2 regions of the Amycolatopsis sp. NPDC059021 genome follow, and region 1 is predicted to be linked to the other one. Evidence: riboswitches for the same ligand, from Rfam matches in the RefSeq annotation. Region 1 holds a riboswitch; the other holds the start of a gene.
The links. Region 1 has a riboswitch for glycine ahead of gcvP (aminomethyl-transferring glycine dehydrogenase). Riboswitches for the same ligand answer to the same signal wherever they lie in the genome.

Region 1 (6,356 bases):
CGCAGCACCATGTCGCGGCTGGGACGGGACCGGCCGGTCTCCACGAAGCTCAGATGGCGGGTCGAAATGTCCGCCGAGATCGCCAGGTCGAGCTGGCTGATCCGGCGGCGGTCCCGCCATTGCCGCAGTAGCTCGCCCACCTTCACGGGAGTAGTCACGACGCCGACGCTACGGGGCCCGCCGCGGCGCCGCCATTACCTCCCGGGTAATCGACGCGCCGCACCCGCACCGGGCAGGCTTTGCGTCATCGAGGACGACGAAAGCGTTGTCCGGTAACGAAAAGAGGGATCCCATGTCGGACGTCCAGCACATCGTCGAGCAGTACATCGCCGTGTGGAACGAGACCGACCCGGCCCGCAGGCGCGCGCTGATCGCGGACGTCTTCACCGAGGACGCCCGGTACACCGACCCGCTGGCCGCTGTGGAGGGGCACGACGGCATCGACGGCTTCATCGGCGGGGCGCAGGCGCAGTTCGCCGGGCTGGTGTTCAGCCTGCCCGCCGAGGCCGACGCGCACCACGACCTCGCCCGGTTCCAGTGGTACCTCGGCGCACCCGGCGCCGAGGAGCCGGTGGTCATCGGCTTCGACGTCGTCGAGCTGGCGGACGGCCGGATCGCGAAGGTGCACGGCTTCCTGGACAAGCAGCCCGGCTGACGAACTCGCGTCAGTCCGCGAAGGCGTCTGGGGGTGGGCAGGAGCAGACGAGGTTGCGGTCACCGGTGGCGCCGTCGATGCGGCGCACCGGGGGCCACGCCTTCGCCGGCGAAGGACCTGCCGGGAAGACGGCGAGTTCGCGCGAGTAGGGGCGGGTCCACTCGCCGGTGATACAGCGGGCGGTGTGCGGGGCGTTGCGGAGCGGGCTGTCCTCCAGGGGCCACTCCCCCGCCGCCACCCGGTCGATCTCGCCGCGGATCGCGATCATCGCGGCGCAGAACCGGTCGAGTTCGCCGAGGTCCTCGCTCTCGGTGGGCTCGACCATCAGCGTGCCCGCGACCGGGAACGACATCGTCGGCGCGTGCAGGCCGTAGTCGGCCAGCCGCTTCGCGACGTCGTCCACCGTGACACCGGTGCGTTTCGTGATCCCGCGCAGGTCGAGGATGCACTCGTGGGCGACGAGCCCGTCGTGTCCCGCGTAGAGCACCGGGTAGTGCTCGCCGAGACGGCGGGCAACATAGTTCGCGTTCGCCACCGCGGTCAGCGTGGCGCGGCGCAGGCCTTCGTCGCCCATCATCCGCACGTAGGCCCACGAGATCGGCAGGATCGACGCGCTGCCCCACGGTGCCGCGCTGATCGGGCCGACGCCGGTGGCCGGACCGGCGGCGGGCTGCAGCGGATGGTTCGGCAGGAACGACGCGAGGTGCTCCCGGACGCCGATCGGGCCGACACCGGGCCCGCCACCGCCGTGCGGGATGCAGAAGGTCTTGTGCAGGTTGAGATGCGAGACGTCGGCGCCGAACCGGCCGAACTGCGCCAGCCCGATGAGCGCGTTGAGGTTCGCCCCGTCGACGTACACCTGGCCGCCCGCGTCGTGCACCAGACCGCAGACCTCGCCGACGGTGTCCTCGTAGACGCCGTGGGTGGACGGGTAGGTGAGCATGATCGCCGCGAGGTCGGCGGCGTGTTCGTCCACAGTGGACTTCAGATGCGCGAGGTCGATGTTGCCGCCCTCGTCGCACCGCACCACGACGACGCGCATCCCGGCCATCACCGCGCTGGCGGCGTTGGTGCCGTGGGCACTGGCCGGGATCAGGCAGACGTCGCGAGCGTCCTCGCCACGGGAACGATGGTAGGCACGAATCGCCAGCAGGCCGGCGAACTCGCCCTGGCTTCCGGCGTTCGGTTGCAGCGAAACCTTGTCATAGCCGGTGATCCGCGCCAGCCAACCCTCCAGATCGGACACCACAGAGAGCAGACCCGCGGCGTCCTCGGCGGGCGCGAACGGGTGCAGCCCGGCGAATTCGGGCCAGCTGACGGGTTCCATCTCCGCGGCGGCGTTGAGCTTCATCGTGCAGGAGCCGAGCGGGATCATGCTCCGGTCCAGCGCCAGGTCCTTGTCCGCCAGCGAACGCAGGTACCGCAGCAGCGCGGTTTCCGAGCGATGCGTGTGGAACACCGGATGGGTCAGGTACTCCCCCGTCCGCCGCAGCGGCACGGGCAGCGCGTCGGCGGTGTCCGCGTCCAGCGAGTCCACATCGGACACAGTGACCCCGAAAGCCTTCCACACCAACGAAAGCCGTTCGCGCGTCGTGGTCTCGTCGCAGGCGACGCCGACGTGGTCCGCGTCCACGAGCCGGAGGTTCACCCCGAGGTCGCGCGCGGCCGCCACGATCGCCGCCGCCTGGCCCGGCACGACCGCGGTCACCGTGTCGAAGAACTCGCCGTGGCGCATCTCGATGCCGCCCTCGGCGAGCCCGGCGGCGAACACCGTGGCCATGCGATGGGCGCGATGCGCGATGGCCCGCAATCCTTCCGGACCGTGGTACACCGCGTACATCGCGGCCATCACGGCGAGCAGCACCTGCGCGGTGCAGATGTTGGACGTCGCCTTCTCGCGGCGGATGTGCTGCTCACGGGTCTGCAGCGCGAGCCGATACGCCCGCGCGCCGTCGGCGTCGACCGAGACGCCGACGAGCCTGCCCGGGACCTGCCGTTCGAGTCCCTTGCGGACAGCAAGGTACGCGGCGTGCGGCCCGCCGAAGCCCATCGGGACGCCGAACCGCTGCGCCGAACCGATCGCGACGTCCGCGCCGAGTTCGCCCGGCGAGCGCAGGAGGGTGAGCGCGAGCGGGTCGGCGGCCACCACGACGGCGGCGCCGAGCGCCTTCGCCTCGGCGATCACCGGGTCCAGCTCGCGCACCGCGCCGGACGCGCCGGGGTAGCTCAACAGAATGCCGAAGAAGTCACCGCCGAGGCCGAGCCCGGTGATGCCCTGGGACAGATCGGTGACGACCAGTTCGATGCCGAGCGGCTCCGCGCGGGTACGCAGCACCTCGATGGTCTGCGGCAGGGTGTCCTCGTCGACGACGAACCGCGCGGACTTCGAGCGGGTGGCGCGACGGACCAGGGTCATCGCCTCGGCCGCGGCGGTCGCCTCGTCGAGCATCGACGCGTTCGCGATCGGCAGACCGGTGAGATCCGCGGTCATCGTCTGGAAGTTGAGCAGCGCTTCCAGGCGGCCTTGGGAAATCTCCGGCTGGTACGGCGTGTAAGCCGTGTACCAGGCGGGATTCTCGAAGAGGTTCCGGCGGATCACCGGCGGGGTGATCGTGTCGTGGTACCCGAGGCCGATCATCTGGACCATCGGCCGGTTGCGCGCGGCGAGCGCCCGCAGTTCCGCCAGCGCCTGGGCTTCCGTGGCAGCAGGTGGCAGTTCCGGGGCCTGGGCCGAGGCCCGCAGCGAACCGGGGACCGCGCGCTCGGCCAGCTCCTCGAGCGAAGCGACGCCGACGACATCGAGTATGCGGGACAGTTCGTCCGGCCCGGGACCGATGTGCCTGTCAGCGAAGGGAATTCCCTGCTCCAGCTCGGCGAGAGACGGTTCCACGCCTGCCTCCTCCGAAGGGCGGTGCCTGCCCAACCCGACTCTAGAACAGAAGGGGACCACGGTGGGGGTCCGGGGGCGAAGCCCGCCGGGCGGGGTGGGGGGGGTGGCCCCCCCCACAAACAACCCGCCGGGGGGGGCGAGGCCCATCCCCCACCACAGCGCCCCCCACCCCCCCGGCACCCCCCCCCCCCGAACCCCCCCGGGTGCGGGGCGGGGGGGGGGGGGGGGGGGGCCCCGCCCGGGGGGGGGGGGGGGGGGGGTCCCCCCCCCACAAGACACTCCGGAGGGGTTCGGCGAGCGCATTCCGCGAGCAGAGCTCACCCAACCCCGAAGGACCCCTCCCCACTCTGTCCGTACCCGCAGGGCGCCTGAGAGTTTCACCCGTGTGTTGAGCCGGGTTTGCACCTTCGGCGGAGCCGCCAGGCTGTGTCCTGGCGACCCACTTTCCAGAGGCGTCTCGTCCGCGCGGTCCAGGGTGCCTGAGAGGTTCCGGGGAGGACTTGCTCCTTCGGCGCCGGGCTCAAGGTTGTTGATGACCCGGTCTCTCCCGCGCGGATTCGTCGACCGCGGGACAGAGCCTACCCTGACCCGCTCGAGCGCCGGTGGTCACCCGGTGCGACGGGCGTTGCGGCGCTGAGTCAGCTCGTCGGGCACCATCGACTCGACCTCGCCGCCGTCGGCGCGCTCGGCCGGGAACTCGTGGATCGTGCCGCTGATCTCCTGCATGGCTCCGCTGACCGCGATGCCGAACACACCCTGACCGCCCTGGAGCAGATCGACGATCTCCTCCGGCGACGTGCACTCGTAGACCGTGGTGCCGTCCGAGAACAACGTCACCTTGGCCAGATCACGCACCCCGCGTACCCGCAGGTGATCGACCGCGACGCGGATGTTCTGCAGCGAGACCCCGGTGTCCAGTAAGCGCTTCACGACCTTGAGGACCAGGATGTCCTTGAACGAGTACAGCCGCTGCGATCCCGAACCATGCGCGGTGCGGATGCTCGGCGCGACCAGTTTCGTCCTGGCCCAGTAGTCGAGCTGCCGGTAGGTGATCCCGGCGATCTGACAGGCGGCGGGGCCCCGGTAGCCGACCAGTTCGTCCGGGAGCGAGGCGTCGGGGAACAGTTCACCCTGCTCGCCGCCGGCGACCTGAACAGGCTGCTTCTCAGGACCAGCCTCGACCACGCGTGCCTCCCCTCGCCCGACCTGGTGGCCGGCGAACGACAAGCCGGTCGGACCCAGGAGTGGGACCGGCCGGGATGAATCGCCACGCTCGTGCCCCCGCGTTCACACGACCGCGTTCACATACCGGCGTCGAATCACACCGTGGCGATTTACCGCCTTCGACGGTAAGCGCATGCAAGGTACCGGTCAACGCGACGCGCGGCTGACCTCAAGTTCGTCTTGAGGCTTTAGTCCGTTCGCCGTACGACGCCGACGTCGAGCGGGTCGGCTGGACAGATTTACTCGTGCGTGTTATTTTTTACTCATGCAAGTAAACACTGACACGCAGGCGGAGCTCGGCCTCTCCGTGACCGAGGCCGCCCGCCGGGCCCAGATCATCGGCGCGACCATCGCGACAATGGCCCAGGTCGGCTATCGGAAGACGACGTTCGCCCGGATCAAGGAACGCGCCGGGCTGAGCAGCACCCGGATCATCTCCTACCACTTCACCAGCAAGGCCGGGCTGATGCAGGCGGTGCTGAGCACGGTGATCGAGACGAAGAGCCGCTTCCTCGCGGAGCGGACCGAAGGCCGGATCGACGCCGCGGACCGGCGGGGGAACCTGCGGGCGCACATCGAGACGTCGGTGGCGTTTCTCCGTGACTATCCGGAGTGTGTGCGGGTGCTCACGGAGATGACCGCGAACGCGGAGGACGAGGACGGCTGGGGCATGGCCGGGCCCGTGCTGAACGACCTGCGGGTGGGGAGTGTGTACCGGCAGCTGAAGCAGGGACAGGCGGAAGGCGCTTTCGGTGACTTCGCGCCCGACGTGATGGCGATGTCCATCGCCCAGGCCATCGACGGCGTGGCGGCTCAGCTGAAGGCGGACCCGTCGCTCGACATCGACCGCTACGGCCGCGAAGTGGCCGACCTGTTCGAGAAGGCCACCGCTCCGGCCGCGAGGTGAACGATCCGGAAAGCGCCCCCACCACGACGACGGGCCGCGCTTCCGCTCATCGGCATCGATGGGCGGAGGTCGCGGCCCGCGGTGGCGTGGCGGCGCGGATCAGGTGTCGGCGCCGCGGAAATCCTCGGGGGAGACGGAGTCGAGGAACTCGCGGAACTTCTCGACCTCGTCCTCCTGTTCGTCCGGGATGATCAGGCCGGCTTCCTCGAGGACGGCGTCGACGGCGTGGATGGGGACACCGATCCGCAGTGCGAGCGCGACGGAGTCGCTCGGGCGGGCGGAGACCCTGATATCGCCGTCGAAGACGAGCTCGGCGAAGAACGTCCCTTCCTTGAGGTCGGTGATGACGACCTGTTCGAGCTCCCGGCCGAGCGCTCCGATGACCTCTTTGAGCAGGTCGTGGGTGAGCGGGCGGGCGGGGCGGACTCCTTGTTGCTCCAAGGCGATGGCGGTTGCCTCGACCGAGCCGATCCAGATCGGCAGGTACCGTTCGCCTTCGGTCTCCCGCAGCAACAAGATCGGCTGATTCGCGGGTAGCTCCACCCGCACGCCGACGACGCGCATCTCGCTCATCGGGCTTCGCCTCCTCTCGTGCGCACGGGCCGCAACGCTGTCCCGGCGTCGGCGCCGACATCCTCGACGCTACCCGTGATCCGAGCGCTGTGCTCGCTAGTGGCGGA
Region 2 (6,356 bases), on a different contig from region 1:
AACCGCACGTGCGCGCTGCGCGTAGTCGGTCACGGCGATTCGCTGCGCGTGGAGAACCGCGTGCCCGGCGGCGACGTCAACCCCTACCTCGCCGTCGCGGCCCTCATCGCCGCCGGGTTGCACGGCATCGAGAACGAGCTGCCGCTGGAGGAGGAGTTCACCGGCAACGCCTACGACTCCTACGCGCTGCCGCGGGTGCCCGCCACGATCAGCGAGGCCATCAGCGAGTTCGCGGCGAGCGAGATCGTCGAGCGGGCGTTCGGGTTCGACGTCCATACGCACTATCTCAACGCGGCGAAGATCGAACGCGAGGCCTTCGAGAAGGCCGTCACCGATTGGGAGCGCATTCGTGGTTTCGAACGCCTCTGATTCTTCGCCGCCTCCGCGGGAGGAAGTACGTCGGCGGAAGCCGGTCATCGGCCTGACGACGTACATCGAGCCCGCCCGGTTCGGCGTCTGGGACACCGAAGCCGCGCTCCTGCACCGTGTCTACGTCGACTGCGTGACCGCCGCGGGCGGTATTCCCGTGCTCCTCCCGCCGGTGAGCGACGCCTATACGCGGCTGATGTCCACTGTGGACGCACTGGTGCTGGTCGGCGGCGCCGACGTCGATCCGGCGCGGTACGGCCAGGAACCGCATGAGAAGACCTACACCAGGCCCGATCGTGACGCCTTCGAGTTCGGCCTGCTCGGCGCGGCGATCGAAGCCGGGGTTCCGGTGCTCGGCGTCTGCCGGGGGCTCCAGGTGATCAGCGTCGCGCTCGGCGGCACGCTGACCCAGGACATGCCCGAGGCGACCGGCAGCCGCGAGCATCAGCCCGCGCCCGCGACGTTCGGGACCAGCACGATCACCCTCGCCGAGGGGTCGCGCGCCGCCGCGATCCTCGGGGCGGAGACCAAGGCGATGTGCTACCACCACCAGGCCATCGACCGGCTCGGCGACGGGCTCGTCCCGGTCGGCTGGGCCGCCGACGGCACCGTCGAGGCCGCCGAGCTGCCCGGCGGGAACTTCGTCCTCGGGGTGCAATGGCATCCCGAACAGGACACCGACGACCTCCGGCTCTTCGCGGCCCTCGTGGCGGCCGCCCGTAAGGAGAGGTAATGAGCACCAGTTTCGACGTGATCAACCCCGCCACCGAAGAGGTGGTGCGGTCGGTCGCGCTGACCACCGCCGAGGAGACCGACGCCGCGATCGCCCGCGCGCGGGCCGCGTTCCCGGCCTGGCGCGACGTCGCCCCCGGCGACCGTGCGCGACTGCTGCGTCGTTTCGCCGACGCCGTCGAGAACGACATCGAGAACCTCGCCCGGCTGGAGGTCACGAACTCCGGGCACACGATCGGCAACGCGCGCTGGGAAGCGGGCAACGTCCGCGACGTCCTGAACTACTACGCCGCCGCGCCGGAACGCCTGATCGGGAAGCAGATCCCGGTGCCGGGCGGGGTGAACGTCACGTTCCACGAGCCGCTCGGCGTCGTCGGCGTGATCGTGCCGTGGAACTTCCCGATGCCGATCGCGGGCTGGGGTTTCGCGCCCGCGCTCGCGGCCGGGAACACCGTGGTCCTCAAGCCCGCCGAGCTGACGCCGTTGACCGCGCTCCGGCTCGCCGAACTGGCGCGCGAGGCGGGCATCCCCGAGGACGTCTTCCAGGTGCTGCCGGGTAAGGGATCCGTGGTGGGACAACGGTTCGTCGAGCATCCGGCGGTACGCAAGGTCGTCTTCACCGGGTCCACCGAGGTCGGCAAGCGGATCATGGCGGGCTGCGCGGCGCAGGTGAAGCGCGTGACGCTGGAGCTGGGCGGGAAGAACGCGAACATCGTCTTCGCCGACGCCGACCTGGAGAAGGCCGCCGCGACGGCGCCGTACGGGGTCTTCGACAACGCGGGCCAGGACTGCTGCGCGCGCTCGCTGATCCTCGTGCAGGCGAGCGCGTACGACCGGTTCATGGAGCTGCTCGAACCCGCCGTGCGTGGTGTGGTCGTCGGCGATCCGGGGTCGGAGAAGACCGAGATGGGGCCGCTCATCTCGGCCGCGCACCACGCGAAGGTGTCGTCCTATGTGGACGATCGGACACCGGTGGCGTTCCGGGGGAGCGCGCCGGACGGGCCGGGGTTCTGGTTCGCGCCGACCGTCGTCACCCCGCCGAATCTGCAGGATCCCCTGGCCACGGACGAGATCTTCGGCCCGGTCGTCGCCGTCGTCCCGTTCGCCGAGGAGGCCGACGCGGTCGACATGGCCAACTACACCGAGTACGGCCTGTCCGGGTCGATCTGGACCCGCGACGTCGGCCGCGCCTTCCGGGTCTCCCGCGGCGTCGAGTCGGGGAACCTCTCGGTCAACTCGCATTCGTCGGTGCGGTACTGGACGCCGTTCGGCGGATTCAAGCAGTCCGGTCTCGGCCGTGAGCTCGGGCCGGACGCCGCGACGGCGTTCACCGAGACCAAGAACGTCTTTCTGAGCACGGAGGAGTAGGGATGGTGCAGCGTTTCGAGGGCCGCGTCGCGGTGATCACCGGTGGGGCCAGCGGGATCGGGCTCGCGTCCGCGCGCCGCCTGGCGAGCGAGGGCGCGAAGATCGTCATCGCCGACGTCGCGCCGGAGCAGGGCAAGGTCGCGGCGGACGAGGTCGGCGGCGTATTCGTGCAGACCGACGTCACCGACGCCGAGCAGGTCGAGGCCCTGTTCCAGTCCACAGTGGACCAGTTCGGCTCGGTCGACGTCGCGTTCAACAACGCCGGGATCTCGCCGCCGGACGACGACTCGATCCTCACCACCGGCATCGACGCGTGGCAGAAGGTCCAGCAGGTCAACCTGACCTCGGTGTACCTGTGCTGCAAGGCCGTCCTGCCGCACATGCGGCGTCAGGGGAAGGGCTCGATCGTCAACACGGCGTCGTTCGTGGCGGTCATGGGCGCGGCGACCTCGCAGATCTCCTACACCGCGTCCAAGGGCGGCGTGCTCGCGATGAGCCGCGAGCTGGGCGTGCAGTTCGCGCGCGAGAACATCCGCGTCAACGCGCTGTGCCCCGGACCGGTGAACACCCCGCTGCTCAAGGAGCTGTTCGCGAAGGACCCCGAGCGGGCCGCGCGGCGTCTCGTGCACGTCCCGGTCGGGCGGTTCGCCGAGCCGGAGGAGATCGCCGCCGCCGTCGCCTTCCTCGCCAGCGACGACGCCAGTTTCATCACCGCCTCCCAGTTCCTCGTCGACGGCGGCATCTCCGGCGCCTACGTCACCCCCCTGTAAGCACGCGAGATCTCCGTTCAATCACGTGAGGTCGCCGTTCAATCACGTGAGATCGCCGGTGTGGTGTGGGCGGGGAGAAGTGGACGGGGGGTGAAGCCGCCGGGTACGGTATGCGCGACAACTACAGATCGGGCCGTCGAGCCGGAGCGGGAGAGCCCCCACGAACGTGGTGGGGCACCGAAGGAGCAAACTCCCCGGAATCTCTCAGGTATCCACTACCGCTTCGTGCGAGGCCACTCTGGAAAGCAGGCGTACCCACGCCTCACCCAAGGTGAAAGCCGTGCTGTGTTCGATCGGGAACGCACGGTGAAACTCTCAGGTGCCATGACAGAGGGGGAGTTCCAGCGCACCGGTCTACCCAGTGCCCGGCCCGAGGAGCTCCCCATCACATCGACACCGTTCGACACCCGGCATATCGGCCCATCGGTGGCCGAACAGGCCAAGATGCTGGCCGAATGCGGTTACGGCAGCCTGGACGCGCTCGTCGCCGCCGCGGTCCCGTCCGCCATCCGCAGTGCTCACGGCCTCGATCTCCCCGCCGCCGCGTCCGAAGAGGACGCCACCGCCGAACTGCGGGCGCTCGCCGCGCGTAACCGTCCGATGACGCAGATGATCGGCCTCGGCTACCACGACACCGTGACCCCGCCGGTGATCCGCCGCAACGTGCTGGAGAACCCGGCCTGGTACACCGCGTACACGCCGTATCAGCCGGAGATCTCGCAGGGCCGTCTCGAAGCCCTGCTCAACTTCCAGACCATGGTCGCCGACCTCACCGGCCTGGCCACCGCGAACGCCTCCCTGCTCGACGAGGCCACCGCCGTCGCCGAGGCCGTGACGCTCATGCGGCGTGCCTCCAAGTCCAAGTCGAACGTCGTCGTCCTCGACGCCGAATGCCTGCCGCAGACCATCGCCGTGGTCCGCACCCGCGCCGAGGCGCTGGGCATCGAGGTCCAGGTCCGCGACCTGCTGACCGGGCTGCCCGCGGAGTTCTTCGGCGTCGTCGTCCAGTACCCCGGCGCGTCCGGCGTGCTGCGCGGCCCCGGCTTCTACCACGCGATCTCCGGTTCGGCGAAGGCCGCGGGCGCGCTGTTCACCGTCGCCGCCGACCTCCTGGCCCTGACCCTCATCACCTCGCCGGGTGAGTTCGGCGCCGACGTCGCGGCCGGCTCGACGCAGCGTTTCGGCGTCCCGCTCGGCTACGGCGGCCCGCACGCCGGGTACCTGTCCGTCCGGAGTGGACTGGAGCGCTCACTGCCCGGCCGCCTCGTCGGGGTTTCGGTCGACGCCGACGGCAACCCGGCGTACCGCCTCGCACTGCAGACCCGCGAGCAGCACATCCGCCGTGAGAAGGCGACGTCCAATATCTGCACCGCGCAGGTGCTGCCCGCCGTGCTCGCCGCGATGTACGCGGTCTACCACGGTCCGGACGGCCTCCAGCGCATCGCCGCCCGGGTGCACGGCCTGGCCGCCGGGTTCGCCGAGGCGCTGCGGCAGGGCGGCGTCGAGGTCGTGCACGAGGGATTCTTCGACACCGTCGTCGCGCGCGTGCCCGGCAAGGCGGCCGAAATCCACGCCGCGGCAAGGGAAAGCGGGATCAACCTCGGCCACATCGATGCCGACCACGTCCGCGTCGCCTGTGACGAGGTCACCCGCCCGGACATCCTCGTGAAGGTCCTGCGTGCGTTCGGGGTCGAAGCCGCGCCGGAGGAGAGCAAGAAGGCGCTGCCGAACGGTCTCGCCCGCGAGAGCGGCTACCTGAGCCACGAGGTCTTCGTCGCGCACCGGTCCGAGACGGCGATGCTGCGGTATCTGCGGCGTCTGTCCGATCAGGACTACGCGCTCGACCGCGGCATGATCCCGCTCGGTTCGTGCACGATGAAGCTCAACGCCACCACCGAGATGGAGCCGATCAGCTGGCGCGAGTTCGCGGGCATCCACCCGTTCGCGCCCGCCGGCGACGCCGAGGGCTACCACGTGCTGGTCGAGCAGCTGTCGGGCTGGCTGGCCGAGGTCACCGGCTACGACAAGGTGTCGCTGCAGCCGAACGCGGGCAGCCAGGGCGAGCTCGCCGGGCTGCTGGCCATCCGCGCCTACCACCGCGCCAACGGCGACGAGGGCCGCGACGTCTGCCTGATCCCGTCGTCCGCGCACGGCACCAACGCCGCCTCGGCGGTGCTCGCCGGGATGCGCGTGGTCGTGGTCAAGTGCACTGCCGAGGGCAACGTCGACCTCGACGACCTCCAGTCCAAAGTGGACGCGCACAAGGACACGCTCGCCGCGATCATGGTCACCTACCCGTCCACGCACGGGGTGTACGAGCACGGCATCGAGCGGCTCGCCAAGATCGTGCACGACGGCGGCGGACAGGTCTATGTGGACGGTGCGAACCTCAACGCGCTGCTGGGCCTGGCCAAGCCGGGCGAGTTCGGCGGCGACGTCTCGCATCTGAACCTGCACAAGACGTTCTGCATCCCGCATGGCGGCGGTGGCCCCGGCGTCGGCCCGGTCGCGGTGCGCGCGCACCTCGCGCCGTATCTGCCCAACCACCCGCTGCTGGACACCGCGGGCCCGGAAACCGGCGTCGGCCCGATCAGCGCCGCGCCCTACGGCTCGGCCTCGATCCTGCCGATCTCGTGGGCCTACGTCCGCATGATGGGCGCGCCCGGCCTCACCGCGGCCACCGAGGTCGCGGTGCTCGCCGCGAACTACGTCGCCGCGCGGCTCGGCCCGCACTACCCGGTGCTCTACACCGGGCAGGACGGCCTCGTCGCGCACGAGTGCATCCTCGATCTGCGCGGCATCACCAAGGAAACCGGCGTCACCGTCGACGACGTCGCGAAGCGGCTGATCGACTATGGCTTCCACGCGCCGACGATGTCGTTCCCGGTCGCCGGCACGCTCATGGTCGAGCCGACCGAGAGCGAGGACCTCACCGAGATCGACCGGTTCTGCGACGCGATGATCGCCATCCGCGAGGAGATCGACGGTGTCGCGCAAGGCCGCTGGACCGCGGAGGACAGCCCGCTGCGCAATGCCCCGCACACCGCCGGTGCGCTGGTCGGCGAGTGGGACAAGCCCTACGATCGCGAGCTCGCCGTGTTCCCCGCCGGGGTTTCG

Region 2: it holds a riboswitch for glycine, as region 1 does, so the genes downstream of both, gcvP (aminomethyl-transferring glycine dehydrogenase) here and gcvP (aminomethyl-transferring glycine dehydrogenase) in region 1, are expected to answer to the same signal.

The regions. Positions count from the first base shown of each region.
Region 1 covers NZ_JBHYIQ010000008.1:136,227-142,582, forward strand. Annotated here, with positions in the region: gene ACFWX1_RS07140 (helix-turn-helix domain-containing protein) at 1-158, opposite strand, end outside; gene ACFWX1_RS07145 (nuclear transport factor 2 family protein) at 293-655, shown strand; gene gcvP (aminomethyl-transferring glycine dehydrogenase) at 666-3,545, opposite strand; glycine riboswitch at 4,002-4,105, opposite strand; gene ACFWX1_RS07155 (MerR family transcriptional regulator) at 4,152-4,730, opposite strand; gene ACFWX1_RS07160 (TetR/AcrR family transcriptional regulator) at 5,035-5,676, shown strand; gene ACFWX1_RS07165 (bifunctional nuclease family protein) at 5,776-6,249, opposite strand.
Region 2 covers NZ_JBHYIQ010000068.1:40,599-46,954, forward strand. Annotated here, with positions in the region: gene ACFWX1_RS32345 (glutamine synthetase family protein) at 1-369, shown strand, start outside; gene ACFWX1_RS32350 (gamma-glutamyl-gamma-aminobutyrate hydrolase family protein) at 350-1,102, shown strand; gene ACFWX1_RS32355 (aldehyde dehydrogenase family protein) at 1,102-2,469, shown strand; gene ACFWX1_RS32360 (3-oxoacyl-ACP reductase) at 2,472-3,239, shown strand; glycine riboswitch at 3,377-3,470, shown strand; gene gcvP (aminomethyl-transferring glycine dehydrogenase) at 3,624-6,356, shown strand, end outside.